One region of the Rhizobium ruizarguesonis genome, then DNA from elsewhere that is predicted to be linked to it. Evidence: predicted binding sites of a transcription regulator. Region 1 holds the regulator's gene; the other holds the start of a gene.

The links. The regulator LexA, encoded in region 1, represses DNA repair genes until DNA is damaged. The targets are predictions, from matches to a motif close to TGTTCNNNNTGTGTTCNG.
Positions count from the first base shown of each region.
Region 2: J3P73_RS36365 (ImuA family protein) is a predicted target of LexA. The motif match lies at 1,638-1,655, and genes of this name have one in related genera.

Region 1 covers NZ_CP071678.1:2,302,045-2,308,010, reverse strand. Annotated here, with positions in the region: gene eno (phosphopyruvate hydratase) at 1-726, opposite strand, end outside; gene kdsA (3-deoxy-8-phosphooctulonate synthase) at 868-1,713, opposite strand; gene J3P73_RS11490 (VOC family protein) at 1,710-2,606, opposite strand; gene lexA (transcriptional repressor LexA) at 2,806-3,525, shown strand; gene J3P73_RS11480 (ComEC/Rec2 family competence protein) at 3,506-5,938, opposite strand.
Region 2 covers NZ_CP071682.1:443,410-449,375, reverse strand. Annotated here, with positions in the region: partial or broken gene J3P73_RS38415 (BrnA antitoxin family protein) at 1-96, opposite strand, end outside; gene dinB (DNA polymerase IV) at 167-1,261, opposite strand; gene J3P73_RS37980 (hypothetical protein) at 1,265-1,528, opposite strand; gene J3P73_RS36365 (ImuA family protein) at 1,703-2,461, shown strand; gene J3P73_RS36360 (Y-family DNA polymerase) at 2,382-3,893, shown strand; gene J3P73_RS36355 (error-prone DNA polymerase) at 3,890-5,966, shown strand, end outside.

The DNA of each region.
Region 1 (5,966 bases):
GCAATCGAGGCCGAGGTAGATGTCCTCGCCCGGCTTGTAGCCGGCTTTCTCGACCGACTTCATGATGAAGTCGAGAGCTTCCGGCGCGCTCTTCAGGCCCGGTGCGAAACCGCCTTCGTCGCCGACATTGGTGTTGTGGCCCTGTGCGGCAAGTTCCTTGCGCAGCGTATGGAAGACTTCCGAACCCATGCGCACGGCTTCGGCGATCGTATCGGCGCCGACCGGCAGGATCATGAACTCCTGGAAATCGATCGGGTTGTCGGCGTGGGCGCCGCCGTTGATGATGTTCATCATCGGCACCGGCAGCAGGCTGGCGGAAGCGCCGCCGACATAACGGTAGAGCGGCAGGCCGGAAGCCTGGGCGGCAGCCTTGGCAACGGCGAGCGAGACGCCGAGGATGGCGTTGGCGCCGAGGCGCGACTTGTTCGGCGTGCCGTCCAGCTCGATCATGATGTTGTCGATCTGGATCTGGTTTTCGGCGTCAATGCCGCCGATCGCGTCGAAGATCTCGGTGTTGGCGGCGTCGACCGCCTTTTGGACGCCCTTGCCGAGGTAGCGCTTGCCGCCGTCGCGCAGTTCGACCGCCTCATGCGCGCCCGTCGAGGCGCCCGAGGGAACGGCCGCGCGGCCCATGCTGCCATCTTCGAGATAGACATCGACTTCGACGGTGGGGTTGCCACGGCTATCGAGAATCTCGCGGGCGATGATATCGGTGATTGCAGTCATGGGTTCTTCCTGCTCGGTGGGTGATAAGTCGGTTCGAAAACTGTCTTAGTCGAAGGCGGGCAAATTACAATGCTGCAATTTCCAGCCTTCGAACCGTGTTCGGATCTCGCCTATAGCACGATCATGTCAGGCTGTTGAACGTCAAGCCTTGGCGACCGCATCGAAGGCGAGCAGCTTTTCAAGCAGCCGCGGCATGTCCTTGAGATAGACCATGTTGGGGCCGTCGGAAGGTGCATTGTCGGGGTCCTGATGGGTTTCGATGAAGACCCCGGCGATACCGGCAGCCACCGCTGCGCGCGCCAGCGTTTCCACGAATTCCCGCTGACCGCCGGAAGAATCGCCCTGCCCGCCCGGCTGCGCCACAGAATGGGTCGCATCGAAGATAACAGGGGCGCCCATCGCTGCCATGATCGGCAGCGAGCGCATGTCGGAGACCAGCGTATTGTACCCGAAGGAGGCGCCGCGCTCACACAGCAGCACGTTCGGATTGCCGCTGGCATTGAGCTTCTTCAGGACGTTCTTCATATCCCAGGGAGCGAGGAACTGGCCCTTCTTGACATTGACGACGCGGCCGGTCTTGGCGGCGGCGATGAGAAGGTCGGTCTGGCGGCAAAGGAAGGCCGGGATCTGCAGGACGTCGACGACCTTTGCCACCTCCGCGCATTGCTCTGCGGTATGAACGTCGGTCAGGACAGGAAAGCCGAATTCCTTCTTCAGGTCGGCAAAGACCTCCATGCCCTTTTCGATCCCGATACCGCGTTCAGCCGAGAGCGAGGTCCGGTTCGCCTTGTCGAAGGAGCTCTTGTAAACGAGGCCGATGCCGAGCTTTTCACAAAGCTCTTTCAGCGTGCCGGCAACCATGAAGGCGTGGTCGCGGCTCTCCATCTGGCAGGGGCCGGCAATCAGCGACAGGCGGCCGGTATTGGAAAAGCTGACCTGGCCTTGGCCCTCGCCGATCCTGACTTCTGAATTCGTATCAGTGCTCATCGTGTTTCCTCGAAGGCGAAGAGCGCGCCCTGCCCGGGCGCAGGCTTCACCACAATGCGATTGTTCTTGCGCGTGTATGTCACCCCGTTAGCAGCCAAATGCGCTTCTGTCACGGCAAGATCGGCGACGGCAAAGAGGATTGCCCTGCCGCGCAGGCCGCGATCGCCGGATGAGACGGCGATGTCGAAATAGGCTTCCAGCCCTTCCTGCGTCATCAGGCTGATTTTCGCGTTCGACGCTGCGATATTGACGCCAAAACTCGTTTTCTCGACTGTCGCTTGCGCCACGGCAAGGCCGACGAAGGCAGCAAAGGCGGCGGCGTCGGGTGCGCAAAGCGCTATCTCGGTTATGCCGCTGACGCCATTGGCATGCGTCTCCAGCGCGCCGCGGTCGGCCGGCAGCGGATTGACGCGCTCGACGGTGAAGAGGAAGAGGTCAGGCGCGCGCAGGTCGCCGGCGAAAGCCAGTTTGAAGCCGGCAATCGTCTGCGCACCGTCCGGCATCGTCATCGGCCGGGTGAACTGCAGCACTTCGCCAGCGCTCGATCCGTCGCCGACGAAGTTCTGATGATCGAGGCTGGCATCCTCACTGCCGAAAGCCAGCCCCGAAAGCCCTTCCTCGCCGCAGCGGAAGCGGAAGGCACGGTTGCGGGCGGTGAAGACATTGCCTTGCCGCGCAGAAGCCTCGCTCTCCTCGGCGCTCGCAATCCCGAGCGGCTCCAGATAGGTCTTGTCGGCAAAAAAGACGCAGGCATTCTCCGTTCCGAAGGGATGGCGCGCATCGGCGGCAACGGTGAAGCCGAGCTTGCCGATCCTTTCGCGCGCCACATCAATATTGACGACGGGCAGCACGACATGATCCAGCGGATGCGGTTTGGCGGAATGCGTGTTCATCATAATCCCTCCTCAAAACGGCAAGAGATTTGCGACAGCGCCACCCTCAATGCAAGACTTGTGTCCCAATCCGGCCAATGAAAATAAAAATCTCGACGAGTTGGCGCGAAGTTTTACGGAAATTTAGCTACTTGCGGAACACATATGGAACATATAGTGTCTGTTCTGGATTTGTTTCAATCACGAGGTCACAACGTCGATGCTCACGCGCAAACAACAGGAGCTTCTCCTTTTCATTCACGAGCGCATGAAAGAATCCGGCGTTCCGCCGTCTTTCGACGAAATGAAGGATGCGCTGGACCTCGCCTCGAAGTCCGGGATTCACCGGCTGATCACGGCGCTCGAGGAACGTGGCTTCATTCGCCGCCTACCGAACCGTGCTCGTGCGCTTGAGGTCATCAAGCTTCCGGAGGCCTACAGCCCCAGCATTCAGCCCCGGCGCGGCTTTTCGCCGAGCGTCATCGAGGGCAGCCTCGGCAAGCCCCAGCCGGTCGCCGCCCCCGCTGCCGCAAAACCCGTTGCCGACAACGGCAACTCGGTTTCCGTGCCGGTCATGGGCCGTATCGCCGCCGGCGTTCCGATCTCGGCGATCCAGAACAATACCCACGACATCGTCGTTCCGGCCGACATGCTCGGTTCCGGTGAACATTATGCGCTGGAGGTCAAGGGCGATTCGATGATCGACGCCGGCATCTTCGACGGCGACACGGTGATCATTCGCAACGGCAGCACCGCAAGTCCCGGTGACATCGTCGTGGCTCTCGTCGACGACGAGGAAGCAACACTCAAACGCTTCCGCCGCAAGGGCGCCTCGATCGCGCTCGAAGCCGCCAACCCGGCTTACGAGACCCGAATCTTCGGGCCGGACCGCGTCAAGGTGCAAGGCAAACTCGTCGGTCTCATTCGCCGCTATCACTGACACTGGGCGGGCCGGATTCGGCAAAACTGTTGCTGCGCCAGTCATAGGCGCGATGGCGCATCCATGGCCGCGACAGATCATCGAATGCGGCTGTGACGTCCAGGCCGGCATCGGCGAAGCGTAATTCGACGGAACCGGTCCTGCGCAGCGTCTCACCGGTGAAGAGCGTCGCACCTGAGCGGCAGCTGTTGAAGCGCAGGCGCACCGACGTCACGACGATATCGGCCGCATCGCAGGCCGGACCGAGATAGGCGGCATTGTCGATGACAGCAACCACGCGACCATTGCCAAGCCTTGATGTGCACCAGGCCTTCTTGACGCAAGAAAAGCGGTTTGCGTCAGCGCTCGTTGCAGCCGCCCGCATCGCCGACCTTGCTTCGTTCTGCTGATCGCGGGAAAGCCTGACGCGGCGGTCTTCTCCCTCCGGCGGGATAGCAGGCCCCTCCAGCATCTTCGGCGGGTGATGCGTCGGCAGGACCAGCGCTCTCTGCCACTGGTCGAAGATGAAATCCGGCGGTCTTTCGCGGTTGGAAGCCATGGCCGCCGTCTCGACGACCGCGACGAGACCACCATCCTCCGAAATTACCAGATCCGGCGGCCGGGGAACTGGCAGAAGCAACAGGATGAGTGTTGCGACCGCGATGATTGATGTGCCGATATGGCGCAGCCGGGTGCGGAGCAGCGTCAACAGCAGAAAGCCGGCGACGGCGACCGCGAAATACCAGGCGGGCAAGCGGCCGACGTCGATATTGCCACCCCAGCCGGACACGGTCTTTGCGACCGCGATCACCAGATCGAGGCCGAATCCGACGACCTTCCAGGGCAAAACGTCCAGACCGAAAGGCATGAGCAGCATCGCCAGCAGGCCGGCCGGCATGATGATGAAGGAGATGATCGGCATCGTCGCGAGGTTTGCCGGCAGGCCGTAGGCGGTCAAGCGATGAAAATGCTCGATCGAAAACAGCGCGGTGGAAAACCCACCGATCAGCGAGGTCAGGAAGACGCCGCCGAAGAAGCCCGCAACCGTAACGATGGGCCGAAACACCGGCAGCTTCAGGAAGGCGTTTTCGCGGATGCCCCGGTCCTTCCACAGCTGATAACCCGATACCAACGCCAACGTCGCGGCAAAGGACATCTGGAAGCTCGGACCCAAGACCTCGGACGGTGAAATGGCGATGATGACAAGCGCGGAGAGCGCGACGTTGCGCAGGCTGATCGACGGCCGGTCGAAGAAGACCGCAATCAACATGATGGCCATCATGATGAAGGCGCGTTCGGCGGAGACCGCAAAGCCCGAGATCAGGAAATAGGCCGTGACGGCAAGCAGCGCGCCGGCGGCGGCGATCTTCTTGGTCGGATAGGCCTGGGCGACGCCGGGAAAGAGGCTGAGCAGCATCCGGAAACCGACGAAGAAGATGCCGGCCGACAGCGCCATGTTGAGGCCCGAGATGGCGATGATATGAGCCAGGCCGGACTGGCGCAGCGCCTCCGTCGTTTCATTCGAGATGGCACGCCGCTCGTCCGTCACGAGAGCAGCGGCGAAAGCGCCGGTGTCGCCGGGTAGGATCGACCTTATGCGGTCGCCAATGCCGCTGCGCAGCCGGTAGAGCCCTTCGAGCAGTGCTTCCCACGTCGATCTTGCGGCCTGCGGACCTGCCTGCAAGTCGACCTTCTCCGGCGCCCCGTAGAAGAAGCCGTTGGCGCCGATGCCATCGAAATAGGCACCGAAGCAGAAGTCGTTGAGCTCAGGAAGTGCCGGGCCTGCCGGCGGCGTCAGCCGCGCCCTGCCGGTGATGATATCACCGATTTCGAAAGGCGCCTCCGCGCCGCGGGCGATCGCGGTTATGCGTTCCGGCGGCCGCTTCACCTCCGGCGCCTCCGTGCCGGTGACGGCAAGAATATAGCGCCACCGGCCGCGACCGTCGCCTTCGCGCCGTTCGACACGGCCGGTCACCGTCGTCGTGACGGCGGAATCGAGGATCACGGTCGAAGCCCGCCGGCTCTCGAGCTGCGCCGAAACCACGCCGCAGGCCACAAGTGCAAGCGCCAGCAGCGTTGCCCGCAACGCCGCCCGGCTGCGGCTGGCGATGAGAACCGCGACGGTCAGCACCAACAGGCAGAGCAGCGATGCAACGAGCGGAAAGTCCGATGCGGCCAGAAACCAGAAGGCTGCCCCGGCGCCGAGGAAGACCGGCGAGACCAGCAGCAGACGGCCATGGTCCGCCTCTTCGCCCAGCAAGCGCATGCCGATACACAGCGATTGCGAGGCTGCCGCCGGCAGCCGGTACCGCAAGGGGCTCGTCGACTGCGTCCTTGCCGGCCGCGTCACCACAACAGGCGGAGAAAAACCGGCAGTGTCGGCAAGGCCGGCGCCTGCTTCCGGCCGCAATTCGACTGTCGTCAACTCCTGCATGTGCCGCCCAAGATCACCCGCCCAGGCA
Region 2 (5,966 bases), on a different replicon from region 1:
TGGCCCGACAGCCGGTTCCGCAGTCTACTTCGCCGGCTTGAACGATGCTTCGGCTGGGTCCATCGGATTGATAGGTCTGCGGGGTCGGTTTCCCATAGTTTCTGCCATAAGGGACGGTCCGGGTCGGGCGCCATTCAAACGCTCTGGCCCAGCCGATGCTGGCGGCCTAAAGCGCAAGCCGCAACTGCGGTGCTGTATGAGAGGCCCGCCGTTCTTCCAGTGAGGACAGCGTGACGCCGAGCAGGCGTATCCCTTTTCGCGGCGGGAAGATTGGCGCAAGGAGAAGGTCGACCACCTCCTCGAGATCGGTGGTCGTCGGCAGGGGAGCCAGAACTGTCTTGCTGCGGGTGATCTGGCTGAAGTCGGCATATTTGACCTTGAGTGTCACCGTCTTGGCGCCAATTTCATTGGCCTCGCAGTAGGCCCAGACTTTCTCAATCAACGGCTGGAGCCCTTGGCGCGCGGGCTCAAAGGAATGGATGTCCTGCGAAAACGTGTCTTCTGCGCCGATGGATTTCCGCACCCGGTCCGGCTTGACCTGGCGATTGTCGATCCCGCGAGCGATCCCATAGAAGTACGGCCCTGACTTCCCGAAATGTTCGACGAGAAAGTCGAGCGTTCTCTCCTTGAGGTCAGCTCCGGTCTCGATCCCGAGCCGATGCATCTTCTCGGCCGTCGCCGGCCCGACGCCGTGAAACTTCTTGACGGGCAGGCGTTCGACGAAGGCCGGACCGTTCTTCGGCGTGATGACGAACTGGCCGTCCGGCTTGTTCTGGTCGGATGCCATCTTGGCGAGGAACTTGTTGTAGGAAATGCCGGCCGAGGCGGTGAGCCCGGTGGTCGCCTTGATCCTCGCGCGGATCTCTTCGGCGATCTCGGTCGCAATCTCCATGCCCTTCAGGTTTTCGGTGACGTCGAGATAGGCCTCGTCCAGCGATAACGGCTCGATCATCGGCGTGTACTCGGCAAAGACCGTCCTTATCTGCAGCGAGACGGCCTTATAGACATCGAAGCGCGGCTTGACGAAGATGAGGTCCGGGCATTTCCGCTGCGCAGTCACCGAAGGCATGGCGGAATGCACACCGAACTTTCTGGCCTCATAGCTGGCGGCCGCCACCACGCCGCGGGCAGCAGGACTGCCGACGGCAACCGGCAAGCCACGCAGCTCCGGATTGTCACGCTGCTCGACCGATGCGTAGAAGGCATCCATGTCGACATGCACGATCTTGCGCGGCCGCCTGCTGCTTTCTTCGCCTGTCATCCTCTAGTTTCCATCAGCGAGACCATTCCCCAAACATGGAAAGTGTGCTCCGCACTTGTCACCTTGGGGCGTCTGCATCCGTTCGCAGCCCATGGCCATGCGTCGGCGGATTTCCGCGAAGCTGACGCTTGCGCCAAACGCTTTCACCAAGAGATTGCGCTCGTGGGCTGAATGGCGATCGCAGACACGACAGATGAGTTCGATCACCTGGACCTTGTGATCCTTCAGTCTCGGAACCCTATCGTTCACAGGCCGCGTTCGGCGCATTCGAAAATATTCCTTCTTCGCCATCCGATTGAATCCGCTGGCGATTTTTCTGCCGTGCACTCGTGCTCAACTTCAGCGGGTCATATGCGCATTGACTCATTTAGGCCTTGAGAACAGATACAGAACATATTGCTGTTACTCAAGCTGAAAACGGGTTGCCGTCGAAGGGAAATCATGAACTCAGCCGTCGGCCCAAACGCTGTCCTCGACGGCCTGCGCGAGCAGATAGCGCATCTGGAAAGCGCCAGCCAGCGCAAGCGAGGCGTTTTGCCGTTCGGCGTGGCACAGATCGATGAGCGGCTTCCGGGCGGTGGATTGGCCTACGGGGCGCTGCACGAATGCGCCGGCGGCGGGGCCGGCACCGTCGATGGCGCGGCGGCCGCCCTGTTCGTGGCTGGCATTGCCGCGCGTACCAAAGGCAAGGTCGTCTGGTGCCTGACACGTCCCGACCTGTTCTTCCCGGCCCTGGCGCAAGCGGGCCTGCATCCGAACCGGGTCGTCTTCGTCGAGTCCGACAAGGAGGAGGACGTCCTTGCCAACATGGAGGAGGGCCTCTCGTATGGCGGTCTCGGTGCGGTGATCGGCGAGATCGTCCGCCTGCCGATGGCGGCGTCCCGGCGGCTGCAGCTTGCTGCCGAGAAGACCGGCACGATGGCGCTCGCAGTGCGGCGGTGGCGACGGCAGACCGAGGCCAGCGACTTCGGGCAGCCGACGGCGTCCACCACGCGCTGGAGGGTGAGCGTCATTTCAAGCGAGGAGCTGCCGGTTCCAGGCGTCGGGCGGGCGAGGTGGTTCCTGGAGCTGATGAGGGTGAAAGCGGGTGAGTGCGCCGAGTTCGAAGTAGGAGCCTGCGATGCCGAGGGTCGTATCGATATTTTTCCCCGACCTGCCAACCGACAGGATCAGGCGGGCCGATCCCGCTATTCCCGTTGAGCAGCCGATCGCCGTCATTTCGAAGAGTGGCTCCAAGCGCTGGGTCTCGGCCGCCGACGCCGCCGCCAGAAAGGCCGGAATCCACATCGGCATGCCGGCCGCCAAGGCGCAGGCGCTCTTCCAGGGCCTGCGGATGATCGACGCCGATCCGGCCGCCGATGCGGCGGCGCTTGAGCGCATCACCATGTGGGCGCTGAGCCAGTATTCGCCGATCGTCGCCGTCGACGCGCCGGACGGCATCGTCATGGACACGGAAGGTGCTGACCATCTTCAGGGCGGCGAGGAGCCCATGTTGACGAGCATCGCCAATCGGTTCCGCGCCAAGGGCCTGACAGCACGGGTCGCCATCGCGGACACATGGGGCGCGGCTTACGCATGTGCCCGTGCCATTGGCCGCGAAACCGTCATCGTCCCGAGTGGCGAGACCATCCGGGCCGTCGAACGCCTTCCGATCTCCCTGCTGCGGCTACCCGAGAAGATCGTGGTTGATCTGCGCATGCTCGGCTTCCGGACGATCGGCGAGCTGTCGGTGACGCCGCGCGCTCCCTTGGCGCTTCGCTTCGGCCCGGAGATCGGACGGCGTCTCGACCAGATGTTCGGTCGCGTTTCCGAACCGATAGATCCGATCCGTAGCCCAGAACTCGTCGAGGTCGTTCGATCGCTCGCTGAACCGATCGGTGCAGCGGAAACGATCGACAAGTATGTCGGCCGGCTGATTGTTCAGCTCGTCGCCGAACTTCAACGGAAGGGTCTTGGCGTTCGCCGGACCGATCTCATCGTCGAGAAGGTCGACGGGACCAGACAGGCGATCCGGGCGGGCACCGCCAAGCCGGCGCGAGACGTCGCCTGGCTGACGAAACTGTTCCGCGACCGGACGCAGACGATCGAGCCAGGTTTCGGGATCGAAAAGCTGACCCTCGTCGCCGTGTTGTCGGAACCGCTCGTAGAGCAGCAGAAGGCTTCCTCGCTTGTCGACGACGAGGACGCCGACATCACGCCTCTGATCGACGTCCTCGGCAATCGAGGCCAGCGCGTCTACCGGGTCGCGCCAGTCGCGTCCGATGTTCCGGAGCGTAGCGTCCAGCGTATCGCCGCGGTCGGCAAGGACGTGACGGAAGATTGGGTCCACCATTGGCGGCGGCCGGTGAGGCTGTTTGCCCGTCCCGATCCGATCGAGGCAATAGCCCTGCTGCCGGATCATCCGCCGGCCAGCATCACCTGGCGCGGCAAGCGTCATCGCGTGAAACACGCGGACGGACCGGAACGCGTCTTCGGCGAATGGTGGAAACGCGACAGCGAACTCGAGGCGGTGCGCGACTATTTCGTTATCGAAAACGAAAGCGGCGAGCGATACTGGATCTTTCGCTCCGGCGACGGCATCGATCCCGAAACAGGCCCCCATAGGTGGTTCATGCACGGGATATTCGGATGAGATATGCCGAGCTCCAGGTCACGACGCATTTCAGCTTCCTTCGCGGCGCATCCTCGGCCGACGAGCTCTTCGTTACCGCCAGGGAGCTCGGCATCGACGCTGTCGGCATTGTTGATCGCAACAGCCTGGCCGGAATTGTTCGGGCGCTGGAGGCGTCGCGCGCGACAGGCGTCAGCCTCGTCGTTGGTTGTCGGCTGGATCTGCAGGATGGCATGTCGATCCTCGTTTATCCCACAGATCGCGGCGCCTATTCGCGGCTCACCCGGCTCCTCACGCTTGGCAAGGGAAGGGGCGGCAAGGCGAACTGCGTCCTGAGCCTCAACGACGTCGCTCCCTATTCCGAGGGGCTGCTTGGAATCCTGGTGCCTGACCTTGCTGACGAGAACTGCGCCGCCCAACTTCGCAAGATGGCTGAGATATTCGGGGACCGAGCCTATGTCTCGCTTTGCCTCCGGCGTCGTCCGAACGACCAGTTGAGGCTGCACGAATTGTCGAACATGGCAATGAGGCACCGCGTCCGAACAGTCGTCACGAACGACGTCCTCTTTCACGAGCCGGGCCGACGGCAGCTCCAGGACGTCGTCACCTGCATTCGCAACAAAACCACCATCGACGACGTTGGCTTCGAGCGTGAGCGCCATGCCGACCGATACCTCAAGCCTCCGGAAGAAATGGAGAGGCTGTTTCCACGCTACCCCGAAGCGTTGGCGCGGACGACGGAGATCGTCGAGCGATGCAGGTTCTCGCTGGAGGAGCTGACCTACCAATATCCCGAGGAGGCAATCCTCCCTGACAAGAGCCCGCAGGAATCCCTCGAGCACTATGTCTGGGAGTGCGTGCCCAGCCGCTATCCGGAAGGACTGCCGCCGGAGGTTCTCAGAATCGTCCGTCACGAACTCGATCTCATCCGGACGATGAAATACGCCCCATACTTCCTGACCGTGTTCTCGATCGTCCGCTTCGCCCGGTCGCAAGACATCCTTTGCCAGGGGCGGGGCTCGGCGGCGAACTCGGCTGTCTGTTACATCCTCGGCATCACCAGCATCGACCCCTCGACCAATGATCTCCTGTTCGAGCGCTTCGTCTCCCAGGAGCGCGACGAGCCGCCGGACATCGACGTCGATTTCGAACATGAGAGGCGTGAGGAGGTCATTCAATGGATCTACAAGACCTACGGAAAGGACAAGGCCGCACTCTGCTCAACAGTCACACGCTACCGGGCGAAGGGTGCCATCCGCGACGTCGGCAAGACGCTCGGCTTGCCTGAGGACGTCATCAAAGCCCTGTCCTCGGGCATGTGGGCGTGGTCGGAAGAGCTGGTCAGCGATCGCAGTCTTCGTGATCAGGGCCTGAACCCTGAAGACCGCCGCCTTGCGCTAACGCTTAAGCTTGCGCAGCAGCTCATGGGCGCCCCTCGGCATCTGGGACAGCATCCTGGCGGCTTCGTTCTGACGCACGACCGCCTCGACGATCTCGTCCCGATCGAACCCGCCGCAATGGCCGACCGGCAAGTGATCGAGTGGGACAAGGACGACGTCGAGGCGCTCAAATTCATGAAGGTCGACGTCCTGGCGCTCGGCATGCTGACCTGCATGGCGAAGGCCTTCGCGCTCATCGAAGAACACAAGGACGAGCACCTTGATCTGGCGAAGATCCCTCAGGAGGACCAGGCGACATATGCGATGATCCGAAAAGCCGACACCCTCGGCACTTTCCAGATCGAGTCGAGGGCGCAGATGGCAATGTTGCCGCGCCTGAAGCCGCGGACCTTCTATGACCTCGTGATCCAGGTTGCGATCGTCCGGCCTGGCCCGATACAAGGTGACATGGTGCATCCCTATCTCCGACGCCGGGAGGGCAAGGAGCCAGTCGTCTATCCGACGCCGGAACTGGAAGCCGTTCTCGGCAAGACGCTCGGCGTCCCGCTCTTCCAGGAGTCTGCCATGAAGGTGGCGATGGTTTGCGCCGGATTTACCGGCGGCGAGGCCGACCAGCTTCGCAAGAGCATGGCCACCTTTAAGTTCACCGGCGGCGTCTCGCGCTTCAAGGACAAGCTCGTGTCCGGCATGATCA